3 regions of the Kocuria sp. UBA1838 genome follow, and region 3 is predicted to be linked to each of the others. Evidence: riboswitches for the same ligand, from Rfam matches in the RefSeq annotation. Region 3 holds a riboswitch; each other region holds the start of a gene.
The links. A riboswitch is a leader RNA that binds a small molecule or an ion and turns the genes downstream of it on or off. The one in region 3 is predicted to bind S-adenosylmethionine.
Positions count from the first base shown of each region.

Region 1 (4,395 bases), on a different contig from region 3:
TCCACTCAAGCACCAGGGCCTCATCGCCCACGTGATGCACCCTGGGCACCCGCACCTCGGCGGGGGCGACGGCGCGCAGCGCCTCGAGTCCCGCCGCCTCCAACGCCAACACGCCCGCCGGGGCACCCGGCATGGTCTTGGCGAACAGGGGCCCGTCCGGGGTCTCGAGCCAGTAGGCGTGGGCGGTGTCCCCGCCGCTCAGGGGACGGGCATCGCTCACACGCAGGTCCGCGACGATCTCACCGGGAAGCTCATCGATGGTGGCCATGCGTCTTGTCTACACCATGCCGCACTGCGCACCACCCCGGACGACTCAGTGGCCACAGTGGAACGCGTGGTGGACGGGGACACCCTGGACGCCACGATCGCGGGGAAGTCCACGCGGGTGCGGCTGCTGAACATCAATACCCCGGAGGTCGCGCGGGACGGTCAGCCCGGCGAGTGCCTCGCGGACGAGGCCACGGCCAAGCTTGAGGACCTCCTGCCCAAGGGAACCACGATCCACCTGGACTACGACGTGGAACGCACGGACCGCTACGGCCGCACCCTCGCACGAGTGACCCGCGACGACGACGGGTTGAACGCCAACCAGGCACTCGTCAAGGCGGGCCTGGCAACGCCCATGACCGTGGGCGCCAACAGCACGTACCGGCGAGAGATGGACAGCGCGTACAACGTGGCCCAGGCCATGCAGGTCGGTTTCTTCGACCCGAAGCAGGACTGCGCGCCGCCGGGGGAATCCGCATCCCCCGGCACCACAACTTCGAGCACCGCGAGCCCGAGCGCGACGCCGAGTCCCACCCCGTCCTCCACACCCACTCCCACGCCGACGCTCGAGGCGCCTCCCGCGGTCGTGGAGGACGAGGTCGCCGTGGGCGATCCGGCACCCCAGCCCAATCCCGCTCCGCAACCAAGCTACAACTACGACCCCGCCCCCGCGCAGCCCGCGGCACCTCAGCTACCGGCCGCGCCCCGGGTACCTGCTGCCCCGCAGCTGCCGGCGGCACCCCACGTGCCCCCGGCTCCCGAGAGTGATGGCGGCTATCCCGGTTACACCGGCCCCCGGTGCTACGAACCGGGAGGCAAGGTCTGGCACCCGTGCTGAGTCGCTGATGACACGCCAAGGCGCGCTCAACCGGTCGGTTGACCGGGTGGGCGTCCCTGCTTTTCGCCGCGCTTTCGTCACGCGGGTGCACCGGCGAGCCGCCGGATGCACGGCGGCCCGAACTCAGGGTTCCTGCGTGGACGACGTCGCTCCCGGCAGGTCCCAGGGTTCGTGACGACCGGGGTTGGCGGTCGCGCTGCGCAAGGGGGACGGCGTCGTCGTCGGAGCGGGTGCCTGCGAGGACGCGGACCCGCCCGCGGCCGGCGCCGCGGCTATCGAGCGCGAGACCCAGTTCTCGGGTCCCAACTCGGGCATCTTCATGTCCTGCACGTCGTGGGGCAGGATGACCACGGCAGGGCCCAGGTGCCCCCGTGCGGTCCATTCCGCCCGCTTGGGAAGACGAGCGCGGCGGGAGGCCGGCGGTTCCGTCATCGTTCGTGGGCCTCGTCACGGGGCTGTGCTACGCTTACTCGTAACAAAGGATCATGAGTCCCGGTGCGAAGCTCTGGCTAGCCGGGCGGCAACCCTCCAGCTGTAGTGGGGTGCCCCAGATGAGGATCCGGCCGCCGCGCAACCGCGTGGTCGGCAAGTACGGCGCTCGGAGCTCGTCCTCCGGCGTCCTAAGGCCGGAGGATTTTTTATATGCCCGCACCCCTCGCAGCGTCAGAACCCGCGCCCGTGACTGGCCCGCCCACGGGGACGTCCTGGCTGGTCCGGCGCCCGCGCCGCTCCACGCTCGTCTCGTTCGAAGTGTTCCCGCCGCGGCCCACCGCGGACCCGGACACTGTGTGGCGCAACATCGACGCCATGGCCCAGGCCGGGCCGGATTTCTTCTCCGTCACCCACGGTCACGCCGGCCATCACGGCGTCTCCCGCGAGGCGCTGCGCCACCTGCGCCGCACGACCAAGACCCCGGTCATGGCGCACTTCACGTGCGGTGGCACGGACCGCGCGGGTCTCGAGCGCGCCGTGGACCAGTTGCTGGACGACGGCGTTCGCGACCTCCTCGCGCTGCGCGGCGACCCGCCCCTGGGTACCGGGGAATGGCGGACCCCCGCGGGTGGCCTGGGCCGGGCCTCCCAACTGGTGGAGCTGATCCGGGACGTCGAACGACGTCGCTTCGGCACCGGGTTCCGCCCGGGTCAGCGACCGCTGTCCGTGTCGGTGGCGTGCTACCCGTCCCCCGCGCGTGGCCGCGACTTCGAGGCGGATCTCGCGTCCCTGTGGGACAAGCAGGAGGCCGGTGCGGACTACGCGATCACGCAGGTGCTCTACGAACCCGAGGACTACGCCACGTTCCTGGAACGCGCGCGCTCGGAGGGCATCCACATCCCCGTGGTCGCCGGGCTCATGCCGCTGAGCAACCCGCAACGGTTGCAGCGCATGACCGAGATCACCGGGGTCCGGGTCCCGGAACGCCTCACCCGGTTCCTGCGCGCCGACACTCCTGAGGAACTGCGCCACCGAGGGGTCGCGGCCACCCTGTCCCTGATCGACGACCTCATGGATCTGGGCTGCGCCGGTTTCCACCTGTACACGTTCAACCGCCCCGAGGCGGCGCTGACCATCCTGGAGCACCTGCGGGTCCGGGATGCCGCACGCGAATACCGAGGCCGCAGCCCCGCGGCCTGACCGCCGCACCAGCCCCGACCGACCCGTGAACCGATCGTGTTGGCTTCGACCGCCACATCCGGGCAGGCCGAAAATCGTTCGTAGCGGCACCACCCACGCTGACGTTCCCCTTACCCCGCCGCGCCGGAGCACACCCGTTGCCGCGGCTCATCACACCCCCTAACCGCCATACCCCACACCAGCTCCGAGGAGTTCCCATGAGCACCCAGCCCGTCCCGTTCCCCGCCGCCACGATCCTGGGCTACCCCCGCATCGGCCCCGACCGCGAGCTCAAGCGCGCACTCGAGTCCTATTGGAAGGACCCGCAACAGCACCCCGCCACCACCGTGCTGGACACCCTCGCCCGGTTGCGTGAGCGCACCGCCACGCGATTGTCCGAACTCGGCCTCACCGCGGATCACGCTGTGCCGTCCGAGGGGTTCGCGGTGGACCACGTCCTGGACACGTCCCTGGCGCTGGGCGCGGTTCCCGCGCGGTTCATCGCGGACGGCTACGAGCCCGCCGCCCCGGACACGCCCCGCGGGATCGAGCTGATCACGGCGTTGTCCCGCGGCACCGATCGGTTGGAGCCGCTCGAGATGACCAAGTGGTTCGACACCAACTACCACTACTACGTACCCGAGATCGGCCCGGACACCTCGTTGCGTGCGAACCCCGAGAGCCTCGTGTCCCGCTACCGGACCACCCTCGGGACCACCGGGATCACCACCCGCCCGGTCCTCGTGGGTCCCGTGAGCCTGCTCTTGCTCTCACGCCCCGAGACCACCGATGCCGTCGCGAGTCACCCTCTGCAGCGCCTCGACGACGTCGTGGCCGAATACGCCGCGATCCTGCAAGCCCTGGCCGAGGCCGGCGTCGAATGGGTGCAACTCGACGAGCCGGCCCTCGCCGCGGACGGGTGGAGCGTGGAACGCACCGAACTCGTGGCCGCCCTCGAGAGCGCCTACACCCAACTCTCGAACGAGCAACAGCGCCCCGCGATCCTCGTGACCGTGGGCTACGGCGATGCCGGCGAGGACGCCCAGCTCGCCCTGGCCCACACGAACGTCGACGCCCTGGCCATCGACCTCGACCGCGGGGACGTCCCCGGCAAGGAGGCACTCGAGGCATGGGGCGAACGCCCCGTCGTGGGCGGCGTCGTGGGCGGACGCACCGTGTGGCGCACCGACCTCGCGCGCGCCGTCGAGACCCTGGACCGGCTGCGCGCCGCGGCCCGCGGGCCGGTGGCCGTGGGCACCGCGACGCCGCTGCTGCACGTCCCGCACGACGTCGCCCGCGAGACCGCGCTGGATCCGGACGTCACCAGCTGGGTCGCGTTCGCTGACCAGAAGGTGACCGAGGTGGTCGGGCTCGCGCGCGGCGTCGAGCACGGCTGGGATGCCATCCGGGACACCCTGGACGAGGACGCCACGATCCGCGCGGCCCGCGCCGAGCACCCGGCAACTCACAAGGCCGAGATCCGCGAGCGCACCGCCGCGGTGCAGGACGCGGACCGCCAGCGCGCGGACGCCGAACAGCGCCGCGCTGCCCAGCGCGAACGTCTGCGCTTGCCCGTGCTGCCCACCACGACCATCGGATCCTTCCCGCAGACGCCGCAGATCCGCAAGACCCGGGCGGACCACCGCGCGGGGCGGATCACGGAGGCCGAGTACACGGAC
Region 1 covers NZ_DDIY01000003.1:157,156-161,550, forward strand. The annotation lists gene B3I25_RS01620 (fructosamine kinase family protein) at 1-268, opposite strand, end outside; gene B3I25_RS01625 (thermonuclease family protein) at 317-1,105, shown strand; gene B3I25_RS01630 (hypothetical protein) at 1,229-1,537, opposite strand; SAM riboswitch class IV at 1,587-1,703, shown strand; gene B3I25_RS01635 (methylenetetrahydrofolate reductase) at 1,784-2,737, shown strand; gene metE (5-methyltetrahydropteroyltriglutamate--homocysteine S-methyltransferase) at 2,935-4,395, shown strand, end outside.
Region 1: it holds a riboswitch for S-adenosylmethionine, as region 3 does, so the genes downstream of both, B3I25_RS01635 (methylenetetrahydrofolate reductase) here and B3I25_RS09490 (ABC transporter ATP-binding protein) in region 3, are expected to answer to the same signal.

Region 2 (4,395 bases), on a different contig from region 3:
GCCGTTGATCAGCCGCACGAGGGTGGACTTGCCCGCCCCCGAGTAGCCGATCACCGCGAAGATCTCACCGCGGCGGATGTCCAGGTCCACGGAGTCCACCGCGGTCACGGTGCGCGGGCGGCGTTTGGACCCCGTGACGAAGACCTTGCTCACGTCCCGGAAGCTGACCAGGGTGTCCGCCGTGGCGGACGGGCTCACTTGGTCTGCTCCTTGAGGTCCTGCGAGTAGCGGGCCAGCAAGTCCTTGAGCTCCTGCTGGTCCACCTTGGTGGGCACCGCGGTGCCCTTGGTCTCGGTCTTCTCGGCGTCCTGGACCTTGTCGTCGTAGTAGAAGCTCGCGACCTTCTTCAGGGTCTCGTTGTCCGCGTTCGCCTCGGTCGCGGCGAAGAGGTTGTCGTACACCTTGGCACTGTCCGCGGTGGGATCGTCCTGAGCCAGCGCGGACTCGGGATCGATGTTGGCGCGGTCCAGGAAGTCGTTGTTGACCACGGAGGCGGCCACGGAGTCCATGGACAGCACGGTCTGCTCGGCGGAGACCGGGCGGACCGTGACCTTGGACTTGGCGGTGTCGATGTCCTGCTCGGTGGGGGCGATCGTGTCCTTGGTGAACTCCACGAGACCCTGCTGGTGCAAGAGGTTCAGGGCGCGGGACAGGTTGATCGAGTCGTTCGGCACGGCGATCTCGTCACCCTGCTTGAAGTCACCCACGGATTTCACGCTCTTGGAGTACAGCCCCAGCGGGAAGATGGACGTGGAGCCCACGGGAGTGATGGTGTCCCCGGAGTTGTTGTTGTAATCGGCGAGGTACGCGATGTGCTGGAACCAGTTCATGTCGATGTCACCGCTCTTCAGAGCGGGGTTCGGCTGGCTGTAGTCACTGAAGTCCACGTACTCGACCGTGATGTCGTTGTCCGCGGCGACCTGCTTTAACGCGTCCTGCACGGGGGTCGAGCCCACGATCCCGACGGTGATCTTGCCGTCCGCGGCCGGGTCCGAGTTGTCGGAGCCGCCGCCGCACGCGGTGAGGGTGAGGCCCAGGGTGGTGGCCAACACGACGGGAATCAAACGCTTGGTTCGCATGATCATGCCTTTCCAGGGGTCTGTGACGGGGACTCGCGGGGCGAACAGTCCCCCCTGGATGAGGGCACACGGGACGGGCACGTGCTGATTTCCGGGGAACCGCACTTGCCGTGATCTGTTGCAACCGCGACCGGATGGTCATCTGGGGCACCCCGCTACGGGAGAGGGTTGCCGTCCGGCCAGCCAGAGCTACGCGCCGGATCTCGTCATCCACTCGGAATTTTAGCACGGCCCTGCCATGGGCCGGCGACCGCCGGAAGGGCCCTATGCCATCCCGGCGATACGTTCGTCCGCGCGGGCCCGGGCCCACTCCTCCGCCCCCAGGACGTCCTCGAGGGTGGGCCGCGTGACGCCGTCGTGATCCTCCAGCACACGCTCGACCATGTCCACGATCTGCATGAAGCCGAGCGCCCCGCGGTGGAACGCGTGCACGGCCTGCTCGTTGGCGGCGTTGAACACCGCGGGCCACGTCCCGCCGCGCGAACCCGCGTGCTTCATGAGCTCCACGGCGGGGAACGCCTGCGAATCGAGCGGTTCGAACGTCCACTGTGCGGCCCGGGTCCAGTCGCACCCCGCGGCGGCGCCGGTCACGCGGTGGGGCCAGCCGATTCCGAGCGCGATGGGCAGGCGCATGTCCGGCGGGGACGCCTGCGCCAGGGTGGATCCGTCCACGAACTCCACCATGGAGTGCACGACCGATTGCGGATGCACCGTGACGTCGATCCGGTCCAGGGGGACGTCGAACAGTAGGCTCGCCTCGAGCACCTCCAGTGCCTTGTTGACCATGGTCGCGGAGTTCGTGGTGACCATGACCCCCATGTCCCACGTGGGGTGCTGCAGGGCCTGTTCGGGTGTCACGCGCGTGAGCTGCTCGCGCGTCATGCCGCGGAACGGTCCGCCGGACGCCGTGAGCACGAGCCGGCGCACCTCGGAGGCCGTCCCGGAGCGCAGGGCCTGGGCGATCGCCGAGTGTTCGGAGTCCACGGGGATCAGCGCGTCCTGGAGGCCCGTGTCCGCCGCGGCGCGCAACACGAGCGGACCGCCCGCGATCAGGGACTCCTTGTTCGCGAGCGCCACCCGCCGACCCGCTCCCAGCGCCGCCAGGGTGGGTGCGAGCCCGATGCTCCCGGTGATCCCGTTCAGCACGAGGTCCGAACCCTCCCACTGCGCGATCCGGGTTGCAGCGTCCGGCCCATACAGGACCTCGGGTGCCGCCGACGACGCCGCGCGTGACCGGTCCGCAATCAGCTCACGCAACCGGGTGGCGTCGTCCGCCGTACCGCTCGTGCCCACCGCACGGACACCGAACGTCACGGCCTGCTGCGCGAGCAGCTCGAGGTGACCCGCGCCCGCGGCGAGCGCCACGACCTCGAAGGGCTCGTGGGTGGCATCCGAGACGGGCCGGCGCAGCCCCGCGGCCTCGGACACGACGTCGAGCGCCTGCGTCCCGATGGATCCCGTGGACCCCAGGATCACGAGGCGCCGGGGGGCCTGCCGGGTGGCGGAGTCGAGATCGGGGGTCATGCCGGTGGAGGAAGTCATGACCCCAGTATCGCGTGAGCGCCGCACCCCGCACGCACGGCACCGAGCACACGACTCCGGACGCACGACACGGGAGATACGACAAGGGCGCCACCCGGAGGTGACGCCCTTGTGCGGATGGCCCGTTCAGGACCCGCGGATGATTCAGCGACGGCGGCCGACGACGGCGCCGTAGATGAGCAGCACGATGATCGCGCCGATCACGGACGTGATGATCGTGCCGATGCTGAAGCTGTTGATCCCGTCGCTCAGGCCGGGGATGAAGCTACCCAGCCAACCGCCCAGGAAGGCCCCCACGATGCCGAGGATGATGGTGACGATGATCCCGCCACCCTGCTTGCCCGGAAGGATCAGCTTGGCGAGCGCGCCGGCGATCAGACCGAGGATGATCCAGCTAATGATGCCCATTTCTCCACCTCTGGTTCTCGTTGTGCGCGTTTGCGGTGTTCCGCAACCGCATGTGGTCAGCGAACTGGTTCACAGTGTAGTACCAGACATCAACGCTACACGGGCCGCCGCGTCCGGATGAAACCGGACACGGCGGCCGTGTCAAGGGGCGGTGAACCAGGTCAGTGCGAGACGGCCTTCTCCGCTCCCACTCCCGTGAGGGAACGCACTTCCATCTCGGACTGCTTGCGCGGGTCCTCCGGCCGGCGCTCGCTGAGCGAGCCCAGGAAACCGAGCAGGAAGGACGCCGGGATCGAGATGATGCCGGGGTTGGACAGCGGGTAGAACGCGAAGTCCGCGCCGGGGATCATGGAGGTCTCCGATCCGGACATCACCGGGGAGAAGATAATGAGCACCACGGAGATGATCAGCCCGCCGTACATGGACAATACCGCGCCGCGCGTGGTGAAGCGCTTCCAGTAGAGCGAGTAGAGGATGGTGGGCAGATTGGCGGAGGCCGCCACCGCGAAGGCGAGGGCCACGAGGAACGCCACGTTTTGACCCTGCGCGCCAATGCCGCCGGCGACCGAGATCAGGCCGATGACCACCACGGTGGTCTTGGCCACGCGCAGTTCCTGACGCGGGTCCGAGGTGCCCTTCTTGATCACGGACGTGTAGATGTCGTGTGCGAAGGACGCGGAGGCCGTGATGGCCAGACCGGCGACCACGGCGAGGATCGTGGCGAACGCGACCGCCGCAATCAGACCCATGAGGATGGACCCGCCGAGTTCGTACGCGAGCAACGGAGCCGCCGAGTTCACACCACCAGGCGCGCCCTTGATCCGGTCCGCACCGATCAGCGCGGCCGCACCGAACCCGAGCACCAGGGTGAAGAGGTAGAACAGGCCGATCAGAGTGATCGCCCAAACCACGGACTTGCGGGCCTCCTTGGCGGTGGGCACCGTATAGAAGCGCATGAGCACGTGCGGCAGGCCGGCGGCGCCCAGGACGAGGGCCAGACCCAGCGAGATGAAGTCCAGCTTGGAGATCTCGCTCACGCCGTACTTCAGTCCGGGATCGAGCATCGCGGGGTTGTTGTTCGTCTCCACGGCCGCGCCGAGCATGGTCGAGAAATTGAACCCGAACAAGACCAGGATCCACACGGTCATCACGGCGACGCCGGATACGAGCAGGCACGCCTTGATGATTTGCACCCATGTGGTGCCCTTCATGCCGCCCACGAGCACGTAGACGATCATGATGACGCCCACGATCACGATCACCAGGGACTGCCCGGCCCGGGAGCCGATCCCCAGCAGCAGGGACACCAGGGCCCCCGCCCCGGCCATTTGCGCCAGGAGGTAGAAGAACGTCACGGCCAGGGTGG
Region 2 covers NZ_DDIY01000019.1:35,771-40,165, reverse strand. The annotation lists gene B3I25_RS11885 (methionine ABC transporter ATP-binding protein) at 1-198, opposite strand, end outside; gene B3I25_RS11880 (MetQ/NlpA family ABC transporter substrate-binding protein) at 195-1,079, opposite strand; SAM riboswitch class IV at 1,176-1,290, opposite strand; gene dxr (1-deoxy-D-xylulose-5-phosphate reductoisomerase) at 1,344-2,603, opposite strand; gene B3I25_RS11870 (GlsB/YeaQ/YmgE family stress response membrane protein) at 2,766-3,029, opposite strand; gene B3I25_RS11865 (solute symporter family protein) at 3,191-4,395, opposite strand, start outside.
Region 2: it holds a riboswitch for S-adenosylmethionine, as region 3 does, so the genes downstream of both, B3I25_RS11880 (MetQ/NlpA family ABC transporter substrate-binding protein) here and B3I25_RS09490 (ABC transporter ATP-binding protein) in region 3, are expected to answer to the same signal.

Region 3 (4,395 bases):
GGCCGAGTACACCCACGTCACGGTCTGGCCGTGGGCCCCGGCGACCTTTTCGAGCCAGCCCTTGGCCTTGATGATCAGGGACAGCGGGTTGTAGGTCGCGTAGTCCAGGTAGATCTCGTGCGCGGAACCGCCGGCCACACCGCGGCCCGGACCTTCGCCCTCCATGACGCATCCGCTCAGGGGCAGCGCCAGCGCGGACAGGCCGAGTGCCTGCAGTGCGCGGCGTCGGGACAACTGCGCCATGCGCTCAGCGCTCCACGCCGAGCAGGGCCAACAGGTGGGTGCGCAGTGCGGTGATCTCACTGTCCTCGCGGGAGCGCGGGCGGGCCAGCTCGGGGGAGATGATCTCGGCGATGGTCGCGGGGCCCGTGGCCGTTTCCCGCGCGAGCACCACCACGTGATCGGAGAGCACCAGGGCTTCCTCGACGTCGTGGGTGACCATGAGCACGGTCGTGGGATCGGCGCGGTGCACGTCCAGCAGCAGATCCTGCATCCTGATCCGGGTCAGGGCGTCCAGGGCCCCGAAGGGCTCGTCCAACAGCAGGACCCGCGGGTTCCGTGCCAGGGCCCGGGCGAGGGATGCGCGCTGTGCCATGCCCCCGGAGATCTCCGAGGGACGGTGATTCGCGTGGTGGGACAGGCCGACGAGCTCCAACAGCTGCGCCACCCGCCGCTTCCCCTCCTGGGCGGGAGTCCCGTGGGGCAGACCCAGTGCCACGTTGCGCGCCACGCTGCGCCACGGCAGCAACCGCGGTTCCTGGAAGCCGACGGCGCAGCGCGGGTCGATCTCGCGCACCACCGAGTCGTCGATCCGGACTTCGCCCTCGCTCGCCGTGCCGAGCCCGGCCACGGCGCGTAGCAGGGTGGACTTGCCGCACCCCGAGGGGCCCAGGACGGAGACGATCTCGCCCGGACGCACCGTGAAGGTCACGTCCCTCAGGACCTCGTGGACATGCGCTCCGTTGTGTGCGGGGAAGGACTTGCCGACCCGGTCGAAGGTGACCGCCGCGGCGTCGACGGCAGATTCCGGGCGCGTGAGGATATGGCTCAATTCATCAACTCCATCGTTCCTGGCATTAGCACCTTGCCCGCGTGGGGCTGGTTGCTGCGACGTCAACGAGCCAGGTCTCTCAGCCGCTCCGGATGGGAACCCCACCATTGAACGGGCCGGGAGCCCGCGGGTGCAAATCGTGTGACGCGCCGGGGCGCCGTCGTGACGTGCTGTAACCCGAGGTGTTTCCGAGGACCGGGGATCCCCGTTAGGATCGATGCCACAACGATCACGAGTGCCGACGTTTAGCCCTGGCTTGTCGGACGGCAACCCTCTCCCGTAGCGGGGTGCCCCAGGTGAGGATCGGGCCGCATGACACACCGCATGCGGCAAGTACGGCGCCACACAAGCGCGCTGGACCCGCAAGGTAGGCCGCCGTAGGTGGTGCACGGGGCGCGGGTCGTGTTCCTGCTGAGGGGCTGACCGAGATGAGCAAACGGATTTCCGTCAACGCGTTCGACATGACCTGCGTGGATCACCAGAGCTTCGGGTTGTGGCGCCACCCGCGGTCCCGGGCCACCGAGTACAACACCATCGAGTACTGGACGGAGCTGGCCAAGCTGCTGGAGCGGGGCAAGTTCGACGCCCTGTTCCTTGCGGACGTGGTGGGCATCTACGACATCTACAAGAACTCCGCGGCTCCGGCCGTGCGTGACGGGGCCCAGGTCCCGGTCAACGACCCGTTCATGCAGGTCTCGGCCATGGCCGCCGTGACCGAGCACCTGGGTTTCGGCGTGACGAGCGCGGTGACCTACGAGCAGCCCTACACCCTGGCCCGCAAGTACGCCACGCTGGACCACCTCACCAAGGGCCGCGTGGGCTTCAACGTGGTGACCTCCTACCTGCCCTCCGCCGCGGAGAACCAGGGCCTGCCGCGCCAGATCGAGCACGATACGCGTTACGAGATCGCGGAGGAGTTCCTGGACGTGTGCTACAAGCTCTGGGAGGGCTCGTGGGAGGAGGACGCTGTGGTTCAGAACCGTGAGACGGGTGTCTACGCGGATCCCACCAAGGTCCATCCCATCCGGCACAGCGGGGAGCACTTCACGGTTCCCGGAGCGGGGCTCACGGCACCGTCCCCGCAGCGCACACCGCTGATCTTCCAGGCCGGCGCGTCCTCGCGCGGGCAGGCGTTCGCGGGTAAGCACGCGGAAGCCGTGTTCATCGGCGGGTTGCGCCCGGACCTCACGCGTTTCGTGACCGACAAGATCCGCGACCGGGCTCAGGCCGAGGGCCGCAGCCGTGACGACGTCAAGATCTACGCGATGCTCTCCGTGGTCGTCGCGGACACGGACGAGCAGGCCCAGGAGAAGTACCGCGATTACCTGCAATACGTGGACCTGGAGGCCTCCCAGGCGATCATCGGTGGGTGGTCCGGCGTGGACCTGTCCCAGTTCGACGAGGACGAGGCCCTGAACTACATCAAGACCGACTCCATCCAGTCCTTCCTGACCCCGTTCACGCTGCAGTCCAAGGACAAGCAGTGGACGCGCGAGGAGATCGCCAAGCACTGCGCCCTGGGCGGGATGGGTGCCGTGCTCGTGGGCTCCGCACAGACCGTCGCGGATCAGCTCGAGACCTGGGTGGACGAGGGCGGCCTGGACGGCATCAACCTGGCCTACCACGTGAGCCCCGGTTCCTTCGAGGACTTCGTGGAGTACGTGGTCCCCGAGTTGCAGAAGCGCGGGCGCTACCGCACCGAGTACGAGGGCACCACCCTGCGCGAGTCCCTCTACGGCGAGGGCCAGCTGCGGGTCAAGGACACCCACCCCGCCGCGAAGTACCGCGGCGCGTTCGTGGGCAAGCCCTCCGTCGCGGACACGCCGTCCCGCGAGCTGGTGGGCTGACACCTCCCTCCAACGACGACGCCGCTCGCGCCCGGTCCCGCAGGTCCGGCAGGGCGGCGTCGTCGGCTTCCTCGCCCGTTGCCAGGGCGGGACCCCCGTGTGAGAGTGGAACGCGTGCAACCCGGTTACGACCACTTGGCGAACGACTACGAGAAGGCTTTTCCCGCTCCCTTCCGCACGGCGCTCGAACGGCGCGCGGTGGAGGCCTTCGCGGATCACGTCATCGCGGCAGGGGCGCCCGGCCCCGCGATGGATGTGGGGTGCGGCACGGGCCACGTCACGGCCGCACTGTCCGAGCGGGGTCTGCACGTGGTGGGGGTGGACCCGTCCGAATCCATGCTGGGTATCGCGCGCACATCGTACCCGCAGGTCGCCTTCGAAGCCGGCGATGCGAATCCCACGTCGTGGGGTGGTGCAGCGGGGCCTGACCGCCGAGTGGCCGCCGTTCTTGCGCGGTTCAGTCTGATCCACGTGCCACCCGCGCGGCTCCCCGGCATCCTGGACTCCTGGGCGGACGTGATGGCACCCGGAGGGGTGGTCATGGTGGCGTTCCAAGCACTCGACGGAGAGCGTGCCGTGGTCTCGTTCGATCACGCCGTGGCTCCGGCGTGGCGCTGGCATCCGGACGTGATGGCCGATCATATGAAGCATGCCGGGTTCACGGAGGCCTGGCGTACCGTCAGTCGCCCGGACGCAGAACATCGCTTCCCCGAGTGCCACCTGTTGGCGGCACGGTGACCTGATCGAGCACGAGATGGATGGGTTGTTTCATAGTGTGGGGGAAATGCCCGTGACCCGGAGGGAACCGTGGACGAGGACCTGCTCGGAGTGATCATGCTGTCGTTCAGCACGGTCCTGGTGTGCGTCGTGACCGTGGTGACCGTCAGGGCAGCGGCCGCCGGCTCGCTCGATCGCAACGGGGCCGTGGGCCTCCGGACCTGGCACACGCGCACGTCCGACGCCGCGTGGTCCGCGGGTCACGCCGCGGCCCTTCCGAGGGTGCGGTGGTCCGTTCCCGTGGCCGTGTGTGCCGTGGTGGCGGCGATCGTGTTGCTCGTTCTGGGGCGGCCCGAATGGGGCATCGTCGCCGGGCTGGTGGGTGTACTGCTGCAGGTCGCGGTGCTGGTGTCCGCCGTGGGGCCGGCCAACCGTGCCGCTCGGCGGGCCGCGCAAAAGTCGGCTCCGGAACCCCGCGCCTGGGACCGGGGCGCATCAGCGGCGTCGTCGACGGCGCGGCGGGCGTAGGGGGGGTCACGACGGGGCGCTCGCGGGAGGCCTTCGCCGGAATGGAGAGCGGCCGGTGCGGGCGGCCAGGTTGCGGGTCAGTGACTCGCTTCGAGCTCCACGAGCAGGACACCGGCGGCGGTCCAGATCCCGTAGGTGACCCCCAGGGGCATCCCGCGGCGCAGTACCAGCGTGAGACACATGAAGGCCCCGGCGTACCCCAGCACCACCACGGCGTACAGGGCGGGTTGTCCCAGGGCCGCCTTGATGCTG
Region 3 covers NZ_DDIY01000017.1:85,068-89,462, forward strand. The annotation lists gene B3I25_RS09485 (aliphatic sulfonate ABC transporter substrate-binding protein) at 1-243, opposite strand, end outside; gene B3I25_RS09490 (ABC transporter ATP-binding protein) at 248-1,051, opposite strand; SAM riboswitch class I at 1,059-1,150, opposite strand; SAM riboswitch class IV at 1,279-1,393, shown strand; gene B3I25_RS09495 (LLM class flavin-dependent oxidoreductase) at 1,471-2,898, shown strand; gene B3I25_RS09500 (class I SAM-dependent methyltransferase) at 3,004-3,636, shown strand; gene B3I25_RS09505 (SdpI family protein) at 3,706-4,143, shown strand; gene B3I25_RS09510 (DMT family transporter) at 4,221-4,395, opposite strand, start outside.